Regions from separate parts of the Cellulomonas sp. P2_F12 genome, predicted to be linked through region 3. Evidence: riboswitches for the same ligand, from Rfam matches in the RefSeq annotation. Region 3 holds a riboswitch; each other region holds the start of a gene.

Region 1 (5,377 bases), on a different contig from region 3:
CGACGAACAGTCCGGTCTGCGCCGCGACCCGCGGCCCGCGCCGGAGCCGGTGACCGGAGGCCGGAGCCATCCAGCGGGCCCAGATCGCGATCGCGACGAGGGGAAGCCCGACCGCGAGCGCGACCGACGCCGCCGTGGCGGTCCCGAGGCGCCACCCGGACACCGCCAGCAGAGCGACCATGACGAGCTCGCACAGGAACGCGAGCACGCCGAGCACGCCGACGCGAGGGACGACGGGTGGCTGCTGGGGCTCGCTCACGGAGCCATCATGGGCGACGTCACGCGTCCGGCGTCCGGCCGAGAACGTCATGTCGCCGCGAGAACGGCAGTTCACTGTGACGTTCTCGGGGGCGAAGTGACGTACTCGGGCTGGCGGATCTGCTGCCGGACTGCGGGGATCGCGGGTGCGGCGAGCGTGCTCAGTCGTCCAGGGCCGGGCCGCAGGCTGCCGCCGCCGTCGCCGCCAGGTGGTCCAGGCCGTGGACCGCGAGGAGCGGGCGGGTGTCGTCGACGACCGCCCAGCAGCCGTCGACCACCTCGTAGCGGACGGCCGGGCCGTCGGCCAGGTACTGGGTCAGCGCCACGACCAGGCGGTCGACCGCCTCGCTCGTCGTGCCCACGCCCACCGACGCCCGGATGGCCCCGCCGGACGCACCGAGGTGCGCGAGGAGCGGGTGGGCGCAGAACCGGCCGTCGCGGACGCCGATGCCGTGCTCGGCGGCGAGGTACGCGGCCACCAGGCCCGGGTCGTGGTCCGGGACCGTGAACGTGATCACGCCGACCGGCGGCGCGGAGTCGGGCCAGATGCGCGCGATCTCGACGCCGTCGATGCCGGACAGCCCCTCGACGAGGCGGGCCCGCAGAGCCTCCTCGTGCGCGGCGAGGGCGCCGGCGGGGAGTGCCGCCAGCTGGTCGCACGCCTCCGCCAGCGCGATCGCGCCGAGCACGTTGGGCGAGCCCGCCTCGTGCCGCGCCGGTGCCGGCTGCCAGACCGTCCGATCGGCCCGCACGTCGCGCACCGCACCTCCCCCTGCGAGGTACGGCGTGCCTGTGTCGAGCCAGTCGCGGCGGCCGACGAGGGCCCCCGCGCCGAACGGTGCGTACGTCTTGTGCCCCGAGAACGCGATGTAGTCGGCGTCGGTCGCCGCCAGCGAGAAGCCGCGGTGCGGCACCAGCTGGGCGCCGTCGACGGCCACGCGCGCACCCTCGGCGTGGGCGAGCGCGACGACCTCCTCGATCGGCAGCGCCTCCCCCGTCACGTTGGACGCGCCCGTGATGGTGACCAGCGCGTACGGCTGGCGGGCCAGCTCGTCGCGCAGCGCATCGAGGGTCGCGGCGACCGTGTCCTTGATCGGCAGGATCGTCGTGCGGTTGCCGTGACGCCCCGTCGACTGCACCCACGGGAGCAGGTTGGCGTGGTGCTCGACGTCCAGCACGAGGACCCGGCCGCCCTCCGGCACCACACCGGCCAGCAGGTTGAGCGAGTCCGTGGTGTTGCGCGTGATGATCGCGACGTCGTCGGGACGGGCCTCGACGAACCGCGCGATGGTCTGACGCGCGGACTCGTACAGCGCGGTGGACACCTGGGAGAGGTACCCGGCGCCGCGGTGCACGGAGGCGTAGAGCGGGAGCACCTCGGTCACCCGGGCTGCGACCGACTCCAGCGCGGGGGCGCTCGCGGCGTAGTCCAGGTTCGCGTAGACCCGCTGGGACCCGTCCACGAGCGGCACGGTGGTGGTGCCGCCGACGACGGGGAGCAGGGCGCTCACGTCGTCGACGGAGGCACACGAGAGGCGCTCGGCGATGGCAGTCATGGTGGTCCTCCGACACGATCCGGGGGACCCCTGGGAGGTGGAACCCCGCGCTTGCCGAGTCCCGGACGGGACGCGGCCAGGTCGTCACCCGGGGCACCCCACCGCGGAGGAGGGTTGCCGGCCAGCGAGCCGGGGCTTGTCGCTGGCGCTCATGACCTGCAACGAGGGTCCCGGCAGGCCCGGGCGCCTGTCAACGCACCTCGGGGTTCGTCTCGGATGTCGGGACGCCTTGTCCACCAGTTGGAGCGACGGTACCGCCGCGCGTAGCATCACCGGCACCATCCAGAGCGGCCGAGAGATCTGGCTCGACGACGCCGCAGCAACCCGCGGGCACCTTGTGCCCGGCCGAGGGTGCTACCGCCAGGACCGATGAGACGAGGAACTGCATGAGCTACGCCGGCGACCTGACCCCCCAGCAGGCCTGGGACCTCCTGACCTCCGACGAGACCGCCGTGCTCGTCGACGTCCGCACCGACGCCGAGTGGCGCTATGTCGGCATCCCCGACTCCGCGCCGATCGACGGGCGCGCGGCGCTGGTCGAGTGGGTGTCGTACCCGTCGGGACGGCCGAACCCGCAGTTCCTCAAGCAGCTGGCCGACGCCGGCGTCGCGGCGGGGCGTCCCGTCGTGTTCCTGTGCCGATCCGGGGTCCGCTCGATCGCCGCCGCGCAGGCCGCCACCGCGGCGGGTCTCGGCCCGGCGTACAACGTGCTCGAGGGCTTCGAGGGCGACGTCGGCCCGGACGGCCACCGCGGCCACTCCGGCTGGCGCGCCGCCGGCCTGCCGTGGCGGCAGGCGTGAGCCCCCGGCGCGTCCCCGGCCCCGCCGACTGGGACGACCGCCGCACACCGCGCTCCGACCTGCGGCCCGACACCCTCGCCGTCCGCGGCGGGCTGGTCCGCTCGCAGTTCCAGGAGACCTCCGAGGCGCTGTTCCTCACGCAGGGCTACGTCTACGACGCCGCCGCCGAGGCCGAGGCCGCGTTCGCCGGCGAGGCCGACCGCTTCCTCTACTCGCGCTACGGCAACCCGACCGTGTCCACGTTCGAGGAGCGCCTGCGCCTGCTCGAGGGCGCCGAGGCCGCCTACGCCACCGCGTCCGGCATGTCCGCCGTCTTCACGTCCCTCGCCGCGATCGTGCAGTCGGGGTCGCGAATCGTGTCCGCGCGGGCGCTGTTCGGGTCCACGGTCGTGATCTTCGAGGAGATCCTGGCCAAGTGGGGCGTGCGCACCGACTACGTCGACGGGCACGAGCTCGCGCAGTGGGAGGAGGCGCTCTCGACGCCGGCGGACGTCGTGTTCTTCGAGACGCCGTCCAACCCCATGCAGGACCTGGTCGACATCGCGGCGGTGAGCAGGCTCGCGCACGCCGCCGGCGCGACCGTCATCGTCGACAACGTCTTCGCGACACCCGTGCTGTCCCGGCCGCTCGAGCTGGGCGCGGACGTGATCGTGTACTCGGCGACCAAGCACATCGACGGGCAGGGGCGCGTGCTCGGCGGCGCGATCCTGGGCACGGACGAGTACATCCACGGTCCGGTGCAGACGCTCATCCGGAACACCGGGCCGTCGCTGTCGGCGTTCAACGCGTGGGTGCTGCTCAAGGGCCTCGAGACGCTGTCGCTGCGCGTGCGGCACCAGACGGCGTCGGCCCTGCAGGTGGCCACGTGGCTCGAGCAGCAGCCGGGCGTGTCGCTGGTCCGCTACCCGTACCTGCCGTCGCACCCGCAGCACGAGCTCGCACTCGCCCAGCAGTCCGGCGGCGGCACCGTCGTGACGTTCAACCTCGCGGTGCCGGACGGCGCGCAGCCCGACGTCGCCAAGAAGGTCACGTTCGGCGTGCTCGACGCCCTGCGGATCGTGGACATCTCGAACAACCTCGGCGACGCCAAGTCGATGGTCACGCACCCGGCGACGACGACGCACCGCAAGCTCGGCCCCGAGGGTCGCGCGGCGGTCGGCATCGCCGAGTCGACCGTGCGGCTGTCGGTGGGCCTCGAGGACCCCGCGGACCTCATCGACGACCTCACGCAGGCGCTCGACACACTCGCGGGCTGACACCTCCCCGACCTGGGGGACCTCGCGCGGAACACTGGCGCCATGAAGGCGTCGTCGTCGCTGGTCAGGCTGATCGTCGGTGCGCTGGCCGGCGTCCTCGTCGGCATCATCGTCGGCTGGACGTCCGTGGTCGCGGCGGTGCTGGCCGGGTGGGCGACCGTCGCGGCCGTCTTCGTCGTCTGGACGTGGGCGGCGGTCGCCCCGATGGACCCCGACGAGACGGCGTCTCACGCGACGCGCGAGGAGCCGACCCGGTGGGGCGCTCACGCCGTCGTCCTCTTCGCGGCGCTCGTCACCCTGGTCGGCGTCGTCGTCGTGCTGGTGGACAAGAACATCGGCCAGCTGCTGCCCACGATCGCGGTGCTGGCCAGCGTGCTGGCGTCGTGGGCCGCCATCCACACGGTGTTCGCGCTGCGGTACGCGCGGATGTACCTGACCGACGGCGCCGGCGGCATCGACTTCCACATGAAGCAGGCGCCGCGGTACACCGACTTCGCGTACGTCGCCGTGACCGTCGGGATGAGCTTCGCGATCTCCGACACCGACCTCGGCTCGTCCCCGATGCGGCGGACCGCGCTCGGGCACGCGCTGCTCAGCTACCTGTTCGGCACCGTGATCATCGCGCTGCTGGTGAACCTGGTCGCGTCGATGTGACCGCTCAGAGCCGGACCGTCTCGTTCTCGCCGCCGTCGTAGCGCTCGCCGGTCACCTTGGCCTTGACCAGGCTGAACGCCGTGGTCAGGCGGCCTCCCTTGGCGTGCCAGTACTCCGCGGTCTCGCCGCGAAGCACCACCAGGACCAGTCCGGGCGTCTCCGGGCCGTCGGGGAACCAGGCCTCGGCCGTCACGCCCCACAGCTCGCGGTTCTTGGCCACGTCACGGACCACCTCGGCCGGGCCGGACACCGAGACCCACGCGGTGGAGTCGGCGAAGGCCGCGTTGGCGGGGCTGCCGGCCTCGATCTCGTGCACCTTGTGGCTGTCGGCGTCGGCGAAGAACCAGAGGTCCCCGTCGAAGTCCACGTCCTGCACACCCATCGGCCGGCTCACCAGCGAGCCGTCGGCGCCGACCGTCGTCAGCATCGCGATCTTGGCGTCCTTGATCAGCCCGGCCACCGTGGCCTCGTCGTCGTCGTGCGTCATGCGTCCTCCTCGAGCGGCGCGCACCCGCGGGGCTGCTGACCGCGGCGGCCGGGCCACCGTAGGCACGCCGCGCGGCTGTCGCATGTCGGAGGGGCGCGGGATGCTCGGTCCATGACGGACAGCGACTACGAGGCGATCGCCGACGACCTGGTCGCCCGCGGCGCCACCCGCGCGCAGATGATGGGCCGCCCGATCCTCAAGGTCGGCTCGACCATGTTCGCCGGGCACGTCGGCGGCGACCGGCTGGTGGTCAAGCTCGGCCGGGACAGCGCCGAGCACGCGGAGGCGCTGGCGCTGCCCGGCGTCACGGTCTGGTCACCGGGCGACAGCGGACGGCTGTTCTACGACTGGGTCGCGCTGCCCGCC
Region 2 (5,377 bases), on a different contig from region 3:
CCGCACGTAGTACTCCACGGTCGCCCGCTCGGGCACGACGCTCGGCCGGGTCCCGCCCTCCAGCACCACGCCGTGCACGCGGTCGCTCGGCGGGATGTGCTGGCGCAGCATCGCCACGGCCTGATAGTTCAGCGCGACGGCGTCCAGCGCGTTGCGACCCATGAACGGGCTGGCCGACGCGTGGGCCGCGACCCCGTGATAGGTCACGCGCAGCTGCCGACGACCGAGGAACGGGTGGTCGACCACGTCGAACCCGAACGGGTGGACCATGATCGCCGCGTCGACGCCGGCGAAGAACCCGTTGCGCGCCAGGATCTCCTTGCCCGAGCTGCCCTCCTCCGCCGGCGTACCCAGCAGGAGCACCCGGCCGGGCAGCTCGAGCCCGTCCGCGACGGCCTGCCGCAGCGCCAGGAACGCCCCCGTCGCGGCCCCCGCGATGAGGTGGTGGCCGCACGCGTGGCCGACGCCCGGCAGGGCGTCGTACTCGGCGAGGATCGCGACCGTCGGGCCGGCGTCCTCGCGCGGGGCGCCGTCGTCGGGGCCGTGGCCGGTCAGGCCGGCGCGTAGCGACGTCGACAGCCCGTGCGACCCCATCGTGGCGGGCACGCCGTGCCGGGCGAGCAGGTCCGCGACCGCCGCGACCGAGCGGACCTCGCGGAACGCCTCCTCCGGGTGGGAGTGGATCGCGTGCGCGACGTCGAGCACGTCGGTCTCGCCCGCCTTGGCCGCCGCCCGGACCAAGGCACGCGAGGGCTCGTCGGCACCCGCGAACGGCGACGTCAGCGGCACGAACGACGCCCGACGACGCTCGGTCAGCGCCCGGAGCTCGTCGAGGAAGGCGGTGGACGGGCTGGTCATCCGACGGGCGCCCCGGCCGGCAGCCCGGCGTCCTTCCACGCGGGGAAGCCGCCCTCGACGTGCACGACGTTGGTGAAACCCTTGGCCCGCAGCTCGGCCGCGACCGGCCCCGACCCGCGCACCGAGCCGCAGACGACGACGATCGGCGTGTCCAGCGACACGATCGGCGCGTGGCGGGTGGCCGCGGTCAGGTCGAACTCCTGGTCGATCGCGTACCGGTCGCCGATCGTGGCCCCCGGGATCGAGCCCGTGCGGGACCGGCCGGCCTCGCTGCGCACGTCGAGCAGGAACGCGCCCTCGGCCACGCGCTCGGCGGCCTCGGTCGGGCTGACCGCGGGCGCGAGGGCCGCGGCCTCCTCGAGGCTCAGGTGCTCCGCCGGGGCGCCGGGGCGGGTGGTGGTGTCGGTCATGGTGCTCTCCTTCGTGAGGGGGTTCGGGTCAGGCCTCGAGCAGGTCCTTGGCGAAGCACAGGCTCAGCCGGTCGCCCACGTAGTCGCCGAAGGGCTCGACAGCGCGCCAGCCCTCGCGCAGGTACAGCGCGACCGCGTCCGGCTGCCGGACCCCCGTCTGCAGGACGATCGTGCGCACGCCCGCGTCGGCCGCGAAGCGCCCGACCGCGTCGAGGAGCCGGGCGGCCAGGCCGAGCCGGCGGTGGGTGGCGGCGACGAAGACACGCTTGACCTCGTGCTCGCCGTCGACCAGGCGTAGGGAGGCGGTGCCGACGGGACGGTCCCCGTCGTAGGCCACGTAGGTCACCAGGATCGAGGCGGGATCGACGGGCACGCGCGGACCGCGCTGCGCGAGGAGGTCGGCGTAGCGCGGAGCCAGCTCGGCGTCCATCTGGTCGCGCAGGCGACCGGCGTGCGGGTGCGTCCACGGGACGACGGCCAGCGTGACCTCCCCGGTGGAGGTGGTGGTGGTCATCGCAGCCCGAACCCCTGCGCCTCGAGGGCCGACCGCAGCTGGTCGCGGCCGTTGAGCGCGGCCGGACCGGAGAGCCGGGCGAGCACCCTCTCGACCCACGAGTGGGACAGTCCCTCCTCGGCGTAGAAGTCGCCGATCAGGCCCTCGTAGGCGGCGACCGCGTCGGCGTGCTCGGCGTCGTCGTACGTCTCGTGGTGCAGCACGGCCGACTGCGGCAGGCGGGGCTTGACGCGGGTGTTCTCACTGAGGTCCGGCCGCCCGACCACGAGCCCGAACGCGGCAAACACGTGCTGCGGTAGGTGAAGCAACTCGGCGACCTGCTCCGGACGGTTGCGCAGCGCACCGATGTACACGGTGCCCAGGCCCAGCGACTCCGCGGCGAGCACCGCGTTCTGCGCGGCCAGCGCGGCGTCGACGAACCCGACGACCGCGGTCTCGAGGTAGGCCGCGCCCTCGGTCGGCGCCTCGTGCGCGGCCGCGATGGCGTGCGCGCGCCCGAGGTCGACCAGCCAGACGAGAAGCAGCGGGGCCTGCGCGATGTGGGCCTGGTCGCCCGCGAGCGCGGACAGGGCGGCGCGGCGCGCGTCGTCGCGGACTGCGACCACGCTCCACAGCTGCAGGTTCGAGCTGGTGGCGGCGGACTGCGCCGCGGCGACGACGGCGGCGAGCTCGGCATCCGTGACGTCGTCCGGCAGGTAGCGGCGCACAGACCGGTGGGCCAGCTGGAGCTCGATGACGTCGGAGGTCGCGAGGTCGGTGGGCGCGGCGCCGCCGTAGCGCGCAGCGACGGAGGACGGGAGGAGATCGACGGACAAGACGGTTCCCTGGGGTGTCGGACGTTTGCCCTCCGCGATCCGGCGGGCCGGGTCTTGCTCGGGAGCACCCCACGTCACCGAGGGTTGCTGCTCCGCCTGCCGAGCCAGACGGCGGAGCTCGTGACCTGCGCCGGAGGGTCGACCGCGCACCCGGCGATGTCAACGATCGGGACGGGGTTCTCACATCCCGGTACGGCTCGCGGCAGGGGCCGCTCGAACCGTGCGTGAGACGTCTGTCCACCTGATGAGAAGGCCCGGCGGATCGTTGACGACCGCCGACCGCGTGCCTACCTTCGCGCCGGTCTCGAGCCCCGACGACAAACCCTGGTTGGTCGGGCAGCAACCCTTCAGGTGTGACGGGGTGCTCCAGGTGACGACCCGGCACGGCACCCGCCGTGCAAGCACAGACCCGCCGGACCCGTCCGGCAGATCGAGGACGACCGCTCACATGTCCCGCTACATCGGCACCCGCCTCGGCCAGGCAGTCCTGGTGCTCTGGGCCGCCTACACGGTCACGTTCGTCGTGCTCTACGCGCTGCCGGGCGACCCGGTCTCGCTCATGTACGGCAGCGAGTCCAACGACGTGACGCCGGAGCAGCTCGACGCGCTGCGGGCCCAGTACGGGCTCGACCAGCCCTTGCCCGTGCAGTACGTGACGCAGCTGGGCGCCCTGCTGCGCGGCAACCTCGGCACGTCCGTCGTCCTGCACCGTCCGGTGCTCGGCCTGATCGCCGAGGCGATCCCGCCCACAGCCGCCATCGCGGGCGCGGCGTTCGTGCTGGCGCTGCTGCTGGGCGGCGGGCTGGCCGTCGTCGCGACGCTGGCACGCGGCCGGGGTCTGTCCAACGCGCTGCTGGGCCTGCCCCCGCTCGGCGTGGCCATCCCGTCGTTCTGGTTCGGCCTCATGCTCGTGCAGTGGTTCTCGTTCGCGAACCCGATCTTCCCGGCTGTGGGGAACAAGGGGTTCGCGTCGATCGTGCTGCCGGCCGTGACGCTCGCGGTGCCCACCGCTGCGCTCATCGCCCAGATGCTCTCGCGCTCGCTGCGGCACAGCCTCGCCCAGCCCTACGTCGACACCGCGCGCGCCAAGGGCGCGAGTCCGGCACGCGTCCACTTCCGGCACGCGCTGCGCAACGCCTCGCTGCCCGCCCTCACGGTCATCGGCCTGGTGATCGGCGAGCTGCTCGCCGGCGCGGTGGTCACCGAGACCGTGTTCTCGCGCGCCGGCATCGGCCGGCTGACGGCCACCTCGGTCAGCGCGCAGGACATCCCCGTGGTGCAGGGCATCGTGCTCTTCGCCGCCGCCGTGTTCGTGCTGGTCAACCTCGCGGTCGACCTGCTGTACCCGCTGCTCGACCCACGGATCGTCCGGCGCAGCCGGCCCGTCAAGGCGCCGGTGTCGACCGAGGCGGCGCAGGTCCGTCGGCCCGTCACGGCGGGGGTGTGACATGACGGACCTCCTGAACGAGAAGGTCGCGGTCGACGACTTCGCCGCCACCGCCCCGGACCGCCTGGCCGACGCGATCCGCGACCGGCAGGACGCCGCGACCCCCGGCCCGCTCGCCTGGGTGGGCGAGCTCGCCCGCCGGCCCGGCCTGCTGCTCGCCCTCGTCTGGATCGCCCTGGTCCTGCTCGCCGCGTTCGTCCCCCAGCTGCTCGCGCCGGGTGACCCGCTGACCGGCGTGCCGGCGGACAAGCTGCAACCCCCGTCGGGTGCGCACTGGTTCGGCACCGACCAGCTCGGTCGCGACCTCTACACGCGCGTGGTTCACGGCACGCACCTGACCCTGGAGGCGGCCCTCGTCGCCGTCGGCGTCGGCCTGCTGGTCGGGGCCCTCGTCGGGCTGCTGGCGGGCTTCGTCGGCGGGGTGTTCGACGACGTCGTCATGCGCGCGGTGGACGTGCTCCTGTCCATCCCGGCGCTGCTCCTCTCGCTCGCCCTCATCACGGCGCTCGGCTTCGGCACGGTCAAGGTCGCGATCGCCGTCGGCCTGGCCAGCGTCGCCACGGTGGCGCGGATCATGCGCTCCGAGGTCCTGCGCGTCCGCTCGTCCGTGTACGTCGAGGCCGCGCACGCCGGCGGCAGCCGCTGGTGGTCCGTCCTGTTCCGCCACGTGCTGCCCAACGCCGCCGGCCCGGTGGTCGTCCTGGCGGCCCTGCAGCTGGGCGCCGCGATCCTGGCGGTCTCCGCGCTGAGCTTCCTCGGCTACGGCGCGCCGCCCCCGGCGCCCGAGTGGGGCGCGCTCGTGTCCGGCGGCCGCGACTACCTGCGGACGTCCTGGTGGCTGACCACGCTGCCCGGCCTGACCATCGCCGTGAGCGTGCTGGCCGCCGGCCGCATCTCGCGGTCCCTCGACCGTCCCGACGGGGGTGCCGCATGAGCGAGCGCCTGCTCACCGTCACCGACCTCGCCGTCGCCTACAAGGCCCGCCGCGGCACGGTCCGCGCCGTCCGGGACGTCTCGCTGCACGTCGACGCCGGCGAGACCGTCGCAGTCGTGGGCGAGTCCGGCTCGGGCAAGTCGACCACCGCCGCGGCCGTCGTCCGGCTGCTCGCCCCCGCCGCCGTCATCGACCACGGCAGCATCGACCTGCTGGGCCACGACATGGCCCGCGCCACGCAGCGCGAGCTCCGCTCCGTGCGCGGCCTGCTCGTAGGCCTGGTCCCTCAGGACCCGACCGTCTCGCTCAACCCCGTGACCCGCGTGGGCGAGCAGGTGGCCGAGGTGCTGCGCATCCACGGCCTGGCGGACCGCAAGAACGCGATGATCGAGGCGGTCG
Region 3 (5,377 bases):
CAGGCGTGCCACCTGGAGCCGCAGGTAGTCGCGCTCCGCCAGGCTCGTGGTCTGCCGGGACGCCAGCAGCAGCTGCTCGGCCGCCTCCTCGGGCCGGCCTGCCCGCTCGAGCAGGTGACCCCGGACGGCGGCGAGCCGGTGATGGCCGGCGAGCGGCTGGTCCAGCGTGGCCAGCAGGGCGAGCCCGGCGTCGGGGCCGTGCACCATCGCGAGAGCGACCCCGCGGTTCAGCGTGACCATCGGGTTGCCGGTCATCCGCTCGAGCAGCCCGTACAGGGCGAGCAGCTGGGGCCAGTCCGTCTCGTCGGCCGTCGGCGCCTCGTCGTGCAGGGCCGCGATCGCCGCCTGCAGCTGGTACTCGCCGACCGCTCCGCGCACGAGCGCGTGCTCGACCAAGGCGACGCCCTCCGCGATCATCGCGGAGTCCCAGCGCTCACGGTCCTGCTCGTCCAGCGGGATCAGCTCGCCGCGCGGTCCCGTGCGCGCGGGACGCCGGGCATCGGTGAGCAGGATCAGCGCGAGCAGGCCGGCGACCTCGGGATCGTCGGGGAGGCTCAGTGACAGCGCGCGGGTGAGCCGGAGCGCCTCGGCCGCCAGGTCCGCCCGGGCCACCGACGCGCCCGAGGTGCTGGCGTAGCCCTCGTTGAAGATCAGGTACAGCACCCGCAGCACGGCGCGGAGCCGCTCGCCGTAGTCCGCCGCCGACGGCATCCGGAACGGGCCGTCCAGGTCGCGCAGGGTCCGGCGTGCCCGGCTGAGCCGCTGCGCCATCGTCGGCTCCGGCACCAGGAACGCCCGGGCGATCTCCGCGGTGGTCAGGCCACCGACCGACCGCAGGGTCAGCGAGATCGCCGACGCCGGGCTCAGCGCCGGGTGGCAGCAGCCGAAGAGCAGCAGCAGGGAGTCGTCGGACTGGAGCGCCTCGGCTCCCGGGTCCATCGTCGCGACGAGCTCTTCGCGCCGGCGTCGCGCGTCCTCGCTGCGGTACCGGTCCACCAGCTTGTTCTGGCCGACGACGACCAGCCACGCGTGCGGGTTGCCGGGCACGCCCGTCGACGGCCACTGCGTCGCCGCAGCCAGGAGCGCCTCCTGCAGGGCGTCCTCGGCGTCGGCGAGGTCCCCCGACCGCCGCACCAGCACGCCCAGGACCTGCGGCGCGAGGGTGCGCAGCAGGTCCTCGACGGGCGGGTCTGCCCGGTCAGTCGACAGGGGAGGGTGCCTCCATCAGCGCACGGACCTCGAACACCTGCTGGACCGGCACGCCGTCCGGCCCGGGTGCCGCCGACGCCTTCGCGGCGATGGCGATCGCCCGCGCCTCGTCCTCGACGTCGACCGTCCAGTAGCCGGCCAGGAACTCCTTCGACTCGGCGAACGGCCCGTCGACGACGACCGGGGCGGACACCCCGTCGCTGCGCACCAGCTTCGCCGTGTCCGGCCACGCGAGACCCTGGCCGTCGACGAACTCGCCGCTGGCCACCAGCTCCGCGCCGAGGTCGTGCTGGAACTGGATGTGCCGGCGCACGTCCTCGGGCGCCCAGGTGTCGATCGGGGGCACCCCCTCGATGTGGTAGTTCATCAGCAGCATGTACTTCACGGTGCGCTCCCGGTGTCTCGCGGTCCCCCAGCGGACCCTCTCACCCCGTGGTCGGTGCCGCTCGCGCGTTCTCGACACCGGCGTGTGTGTCCGTCATTCGGGATTCTCCAGCGAAGCCCTTGCCGGACGACACCCCCTTGCTACAACTCCGCCCAGGTCACGAGTGCCAGCGCGAAGCCCCGGCTCGCTGGTCAGCAACCCCTCCACGACGGGGTGCTCCGGGAGATGACCTGGCCGCACCGACCGGTGCGGCAAGCGTGCAGCGAGAAGGAGCTCCACCGTGGTCCAGCAGTCCGTGCCCGACGTCGTCGCCCTCGTCGGCAACCCGAAGCCCGGGTCCCGCACCTTGTCCGCGGCCGTGCAGGTCGCCGACCGGCTCGCCGACGGGGCCGACATCGCGACCGTCGACCTGGCGACGATCGGCCACCAGCTGTTCACCGCCGACCGCTCGCTCCTCGACCCCGCGCTCGCGACCGTGGCGGGCGCGCGGCTGCTCGTCGTCGCGACGCCCGTCTACAAGGCCACCTACACGGGCCTGCTCAAGTCGTTCCTCGACCTCTACGGCCCCGACGGTCTCGCCGGCGTGGTCGCGGTCCCTCTCGTCGTGTCCGGCGGCCCGGCCCACCTGCTCGCCGGCGAGGTGCACCTGCGGCCCCTGCTCGTCGAGCTCGGCGCCACCGTCCCCAGCCGCGCGCTGGCCGTCACGGAAGCGGACCTGGTGGACCTCGGCCCGGTGATCGACCGGTGGCTCGAGCGCGCCTTCGCTCCCCTGCACGCCGCCCTCGACGTCGCGGCGCTCTCCGCATGACCGCCGAGATCCTGCGCTCGCTGGACGCCGACCTCGTGGAGCAGGACGAGCCGCAGCTGAGCCCGCAGGCCTACAAGGAGGTGTTCCGCCGGCACCCCGCCGGGGTCGCGGTGGTGACACTCCTCGACGACGAGGGCCGGCCCGTCGGGTTCACGGCGACCTCCGTCATCTCCGTGTCCGCCGACCCGCCGCTGCTCGCGTTCTCGCTGGCGTCGACCTCGTCGTCGTGGCCCGCCCTGTCCCGGGCGCGCACGCTCGCGATCAGCTTCCTGTCCTCGGCGCAGGACGACGTGTCCGCCCGGTTCGCGACGAGCGGCATCGACCGGTTCGCGGCCGGCGGCTGGACGCCGCTGGAGACCGGCGAGCCGGTGATCGACGAGGCCGTGTCCTGGCTGCGCGGCCGGGTCGTGCAGCGGGTGCCGGTCGGCGGCTCGTACCTGGTGTCGGTCCGCGCCCTCGCGCACTCCGTCGACGACGACGCCCTCCCGCTCGTCTACCACGACCGCACCTACCACCGGATCGGCGACCACACGGCCGTCTGACCCGTCCGTCGCAGAAGGCCCCCGGCATCTCGACGCCGGGGGCCTTCCGCCGCGTGCACCCCCCGCAACGTCCGCGCTTGTGCGGGTCAGAACCCGTGTAAGCGCGGACGTCCGCCGTGTGAATCCACAACGTCCGCGCTTGTGCGGGTCGGAACCCGACTGAGCGCGGACGTCCCGCTGCCTGCATGCACAACGTCCGCACTCGTGGGGGTCGGAGGCCCATCGAGTGCGGACGTTGTGGGGCCGGCCGGAGGGCGCGGCGGCGGCGGGGCCGGCGAGAGGGCGCGGCGGGAGGGCGCGGCGGCGGTGGGGCCAGCGCGAGGGCGCGACCGCGCGGGCTAGCGGGTCGTCGCGGCCGTGCCTGCGCCGACCAGCTCGTCGTCGGCGAGGCCCCACGCGCGGGCGAGCAGCTCGTACGAGCGGGCCGTGTCCGCCGGGTCGTGCGTGATCGTGGTGATCAGCAGCTCGTCGGCGCCGGTCGCGCGCACCAGGGCGTCCAGACCGCGGGCCACCGACTCCGGGTCGCCGACGAGCCGCGTGTCGACCCGGTCCCGCAGCAGCGCACGCTCGGCGTCGTCGCGCAGCTCCCACGGCGTCGTCGTGCCCGGCCGTGGGTACTGGATCGCGCTCGCGCCGCTGCGGATCGAGAGCACCCACTCCGCGAACGGGTCGGCCAGCTCGGCCGCCCGGGACGACGTCTCCGCGACGAGCACGTCGGCCGACACGACGACGTACGGCTCGTCCAGCACCCCGGGGACGAAGGCGTCCCGGTACGCCGCGACCGTCTCCAGGACGGTCGCCGGGCTCACGTGGTAGTTCGCGGCCAGCGGCAGGCCCAGCTCGCCGGCCACGCGCGCGCTCTCCCCCGCGCTCGACGCGAGCACCCACAGGGCGATGTCCGAGCCCTCCACGGCGGGGCTGGTGACACCGCGCTCGCCGGCCCGGGCGGTCCCGGCCTGCAGCGCGAGGACCCTGGACAGCTCGTCCCGGAACGGCGCCGGCGTCCGGGACGCGCTGAGGAAGTCGAGGTGGGCGAGGAACCGCGAGCGCAGGTCGGGGTCGGCGAAGGTGAAGGGCGGCGCCGCGGGCACGAGCAGGCCGTCGACCACGCGGGCCTCGGTCGCCGTCGACGGGACCCGCCCGGCGGTCGGGGCGGACGCGTCGGGCGCAGCGGACTTGCTCGGCGGCGGGAACGACGCCCGGCCGAGCCCGAGGTCCACGCGCCCGGGGTGCAGGGCGGCGACGGTCCCGAACTGCTCGGCGGCAACGACGGGGCTGGTGGAACCGAGCAGCACGGCGGCGGACCCGACGCGGATGGTCGAGGTGGCGCTCGCGGTCAGGGCGGCGAGCACGCCGGGCGTGGACGACGCGACGCCCGGCGCCAGGTGGTGCTCGGCGTACCACACCCGGCGGTACCCGAGCCGCTCGACCAGCTGCGCGCGCTCGACGGCCGTCCGCAGGGCATCGGCGCCGCTGCTCCCCTCCGGGACGGGCGCGAGGTCGAGCACGGACAGGGGCACGGCACGGCGGGTCATCGGATCTCCTGCAGGGCGGGTCGGGACAGGTGGAAGGCGGGGTGCGACGCAGAGACGGGGTCGTCGGCGGACTCCCCGGCGAGGTCGGCCAGGACCCGCCCGATCGCGGGGGCGAACTTGAAGCCGTGGCCGGAGAAGCCCGCGGCGACCACCAGCGGCCCGCGGCGGTCGAGGACGAAGTCGTGGTCGGGGGTCGTCGTGTAGGTGCACGAGATCGGCGCGGGGACAGAGGCGTCGACGCCGGGCAGCCACTGCGCCGCGTACTCCTGCAACAGAGCGAGCTGCGCGGGCTCGGCGGTGAACGTGCGCCGGTCGGGGTCGGTCACGGGGCCGACGGCGTGGAACCCGACCTTGATCCCCTCCCCGGGCGTGCCCAGGCCGTAGGTGCCGCTGGGCCACGGGTGGTCCCCGAGCGGGCGGTGCGTGAAGCTCGGCCAGTCGTCGGGCGTCCCGGTGCGCAGCGAGAAGTGCGCGGGCTGCTCCTGCGTGACGACCAGCGGCGGCGCCCCGGCCCCGAGCAACGTCGAGGTCCACGCGCCGACGGCCAGGACGACGCTGCGAGCGCGGAACGGACCGACGGAGGTCTCGACGAGCACGCCGTCGGCACCGGCGGTCACGGACAGGGCCTGAACGCCGTGCCGCACGTCGGCACTGAGCGCGGCGGCGGCGGACTGGAACGCGGCGACCGCGCGGTCGGCGTGGATGCGGCCGGCGGTCCGGGTCTCGTGCAGCACGGGCCCCTCGAACCGCAGCCCCGGCCAGCGCTCGTGCGCGGCCTCGGGCGGGAGAATCTCGTGCGGGACGCCGCGGGCGACGAAGGCGTCGACCACGCCGGGCGCCGGCTCGCCGTGGCTCACGCCGCCGGTGAGGGTGAGCACCCCGTCGAACGACTGCCACA

Evidence for each region. Region 3 has a riboswitch for S-adenosylmethionine ahead of AC1DWH_RS18965 (NADPH-dependent FMN reductase). Riboswitches for the same ligand answer to the same signal wherever they lie in the genome.
Region 1: it holds a riboswitch for S-adenosylmethionine, as region 3 does, so the genes downstream of both, AC1DWH_RS16070 (aminotransferase class V-fold PLP-dependent enzyme) here and AC1DWH_RS18965 (NADPH-dependent FMN reductase) in region 3, are expected to answer to the same signal.
Region 2: it holds a riboswitch for S-adenosylmethionine, as region 3 does, so the genes downstream of both, AC1DWH_RS04860 (ABC transporter permease) here and AC1DWH_RS18965 (NADPH-dependent FMN reductase) in region 3, are expected to answer to the same signal.

The regions. Positions count from the first base shown of each region.
Region 1 covers NZ_JBFUEV010000008.1:92,633-98,009, forward strand. The annotation lists gene AC1DWH_RS16065 (YrdB family protein) at 1-259, opposite strand, end outside; gene AC1DWH_RS16070 (aminotransferase class V-fold PLP-dependent enzyme) at 420-1,814, opposite strand; SAM riboswitch class IV at 1,857-1,971, opposite strand; SAM riboswitch class I at 2,090-2,190, shown strand; gene AC1DWH_RS16075 (rhodanese-like domain-containing protein) at 2,201-2,614, shown strand; gene AC1DWH_RS16080 (O-succinylhomoserine sulfhydrylase) at 2,674-3,870, shown strand; gene AC1DWH_RS16085 (DUF1345 domain-containing protein) at 3,913-4,524, shown strand; gene AC1DWH_RS16090 (pyridoxamine 5'-phosphate oxidase family protein) at 4,529-5,011, opposite strand; gene AC1DWH_RS16095 (hypothetical protein) at 5,123-5,377, shown strand, end outside.
Region 2 covers NZ_JBFUEV010000001.1:1,058,343-1,063,719, forward strand. The annotation lists gene AC1DWH_RS04840 (M20 family metallopeptidase) at 1-858, opposite strand, end outside; gene AC1DWH_RS04845 (rhodanese-like domain-containing protein) at 855-1,268, opposite strand; gene AC1DWH_RS04850 (GNAT family N-acetyltransferase) at 1,297-1,782, opposite strand; gene AC1DWH_RS04855 (nitroreductase family protein) at 1,779-2,597, opposite strand; SAM riboswitch class IV at 2,614-2,723, opposite strand; SAM riboswitch class IV at 2,898-3,007, shown strand; gene AC1DWH_RS04860 (ABC transporter permease) at 3,046-4,044, shown strand; gene AC1DWH_RS04865 (ABC transporter permease) at 4,046-4,978, shown strand; gene AC1DWH_RS04870 (dipeptide ABC transporter ATP-binding protein) at 4,975-5,377, shown strand, end outside.
Region 3 covers NZ_JBFUEV010000012.1:18,243-23,619, reverse strand. The annotation lists gene AC1DWH_RS18975 (RNA polymerase sigma factor) at 1-1,170, opposite strand, end outside; gene AC1DWH_RS18970 (YciI family protein) at 1,199-1,585, opposite strand; SAM riboswitch class IV at 1,750-1,858, shown strand; gene AC1DWH_RS18965 (NADPH-dependent FMN reductase) at 1,875-2,402, shown strand; gene AC1DWH_RS18960 (flavin reductase family protein) at 2,399-2,944, shown strand; gene AC1DWH_RS18955 (LLM class flavin-dependent oxidoreductase) at 3,283-4,479, opposite strand; gene AC1DWH_RS18950 (FAD-dependent oxidoreductase) at 4,476-5,377, opposite strand, start outside.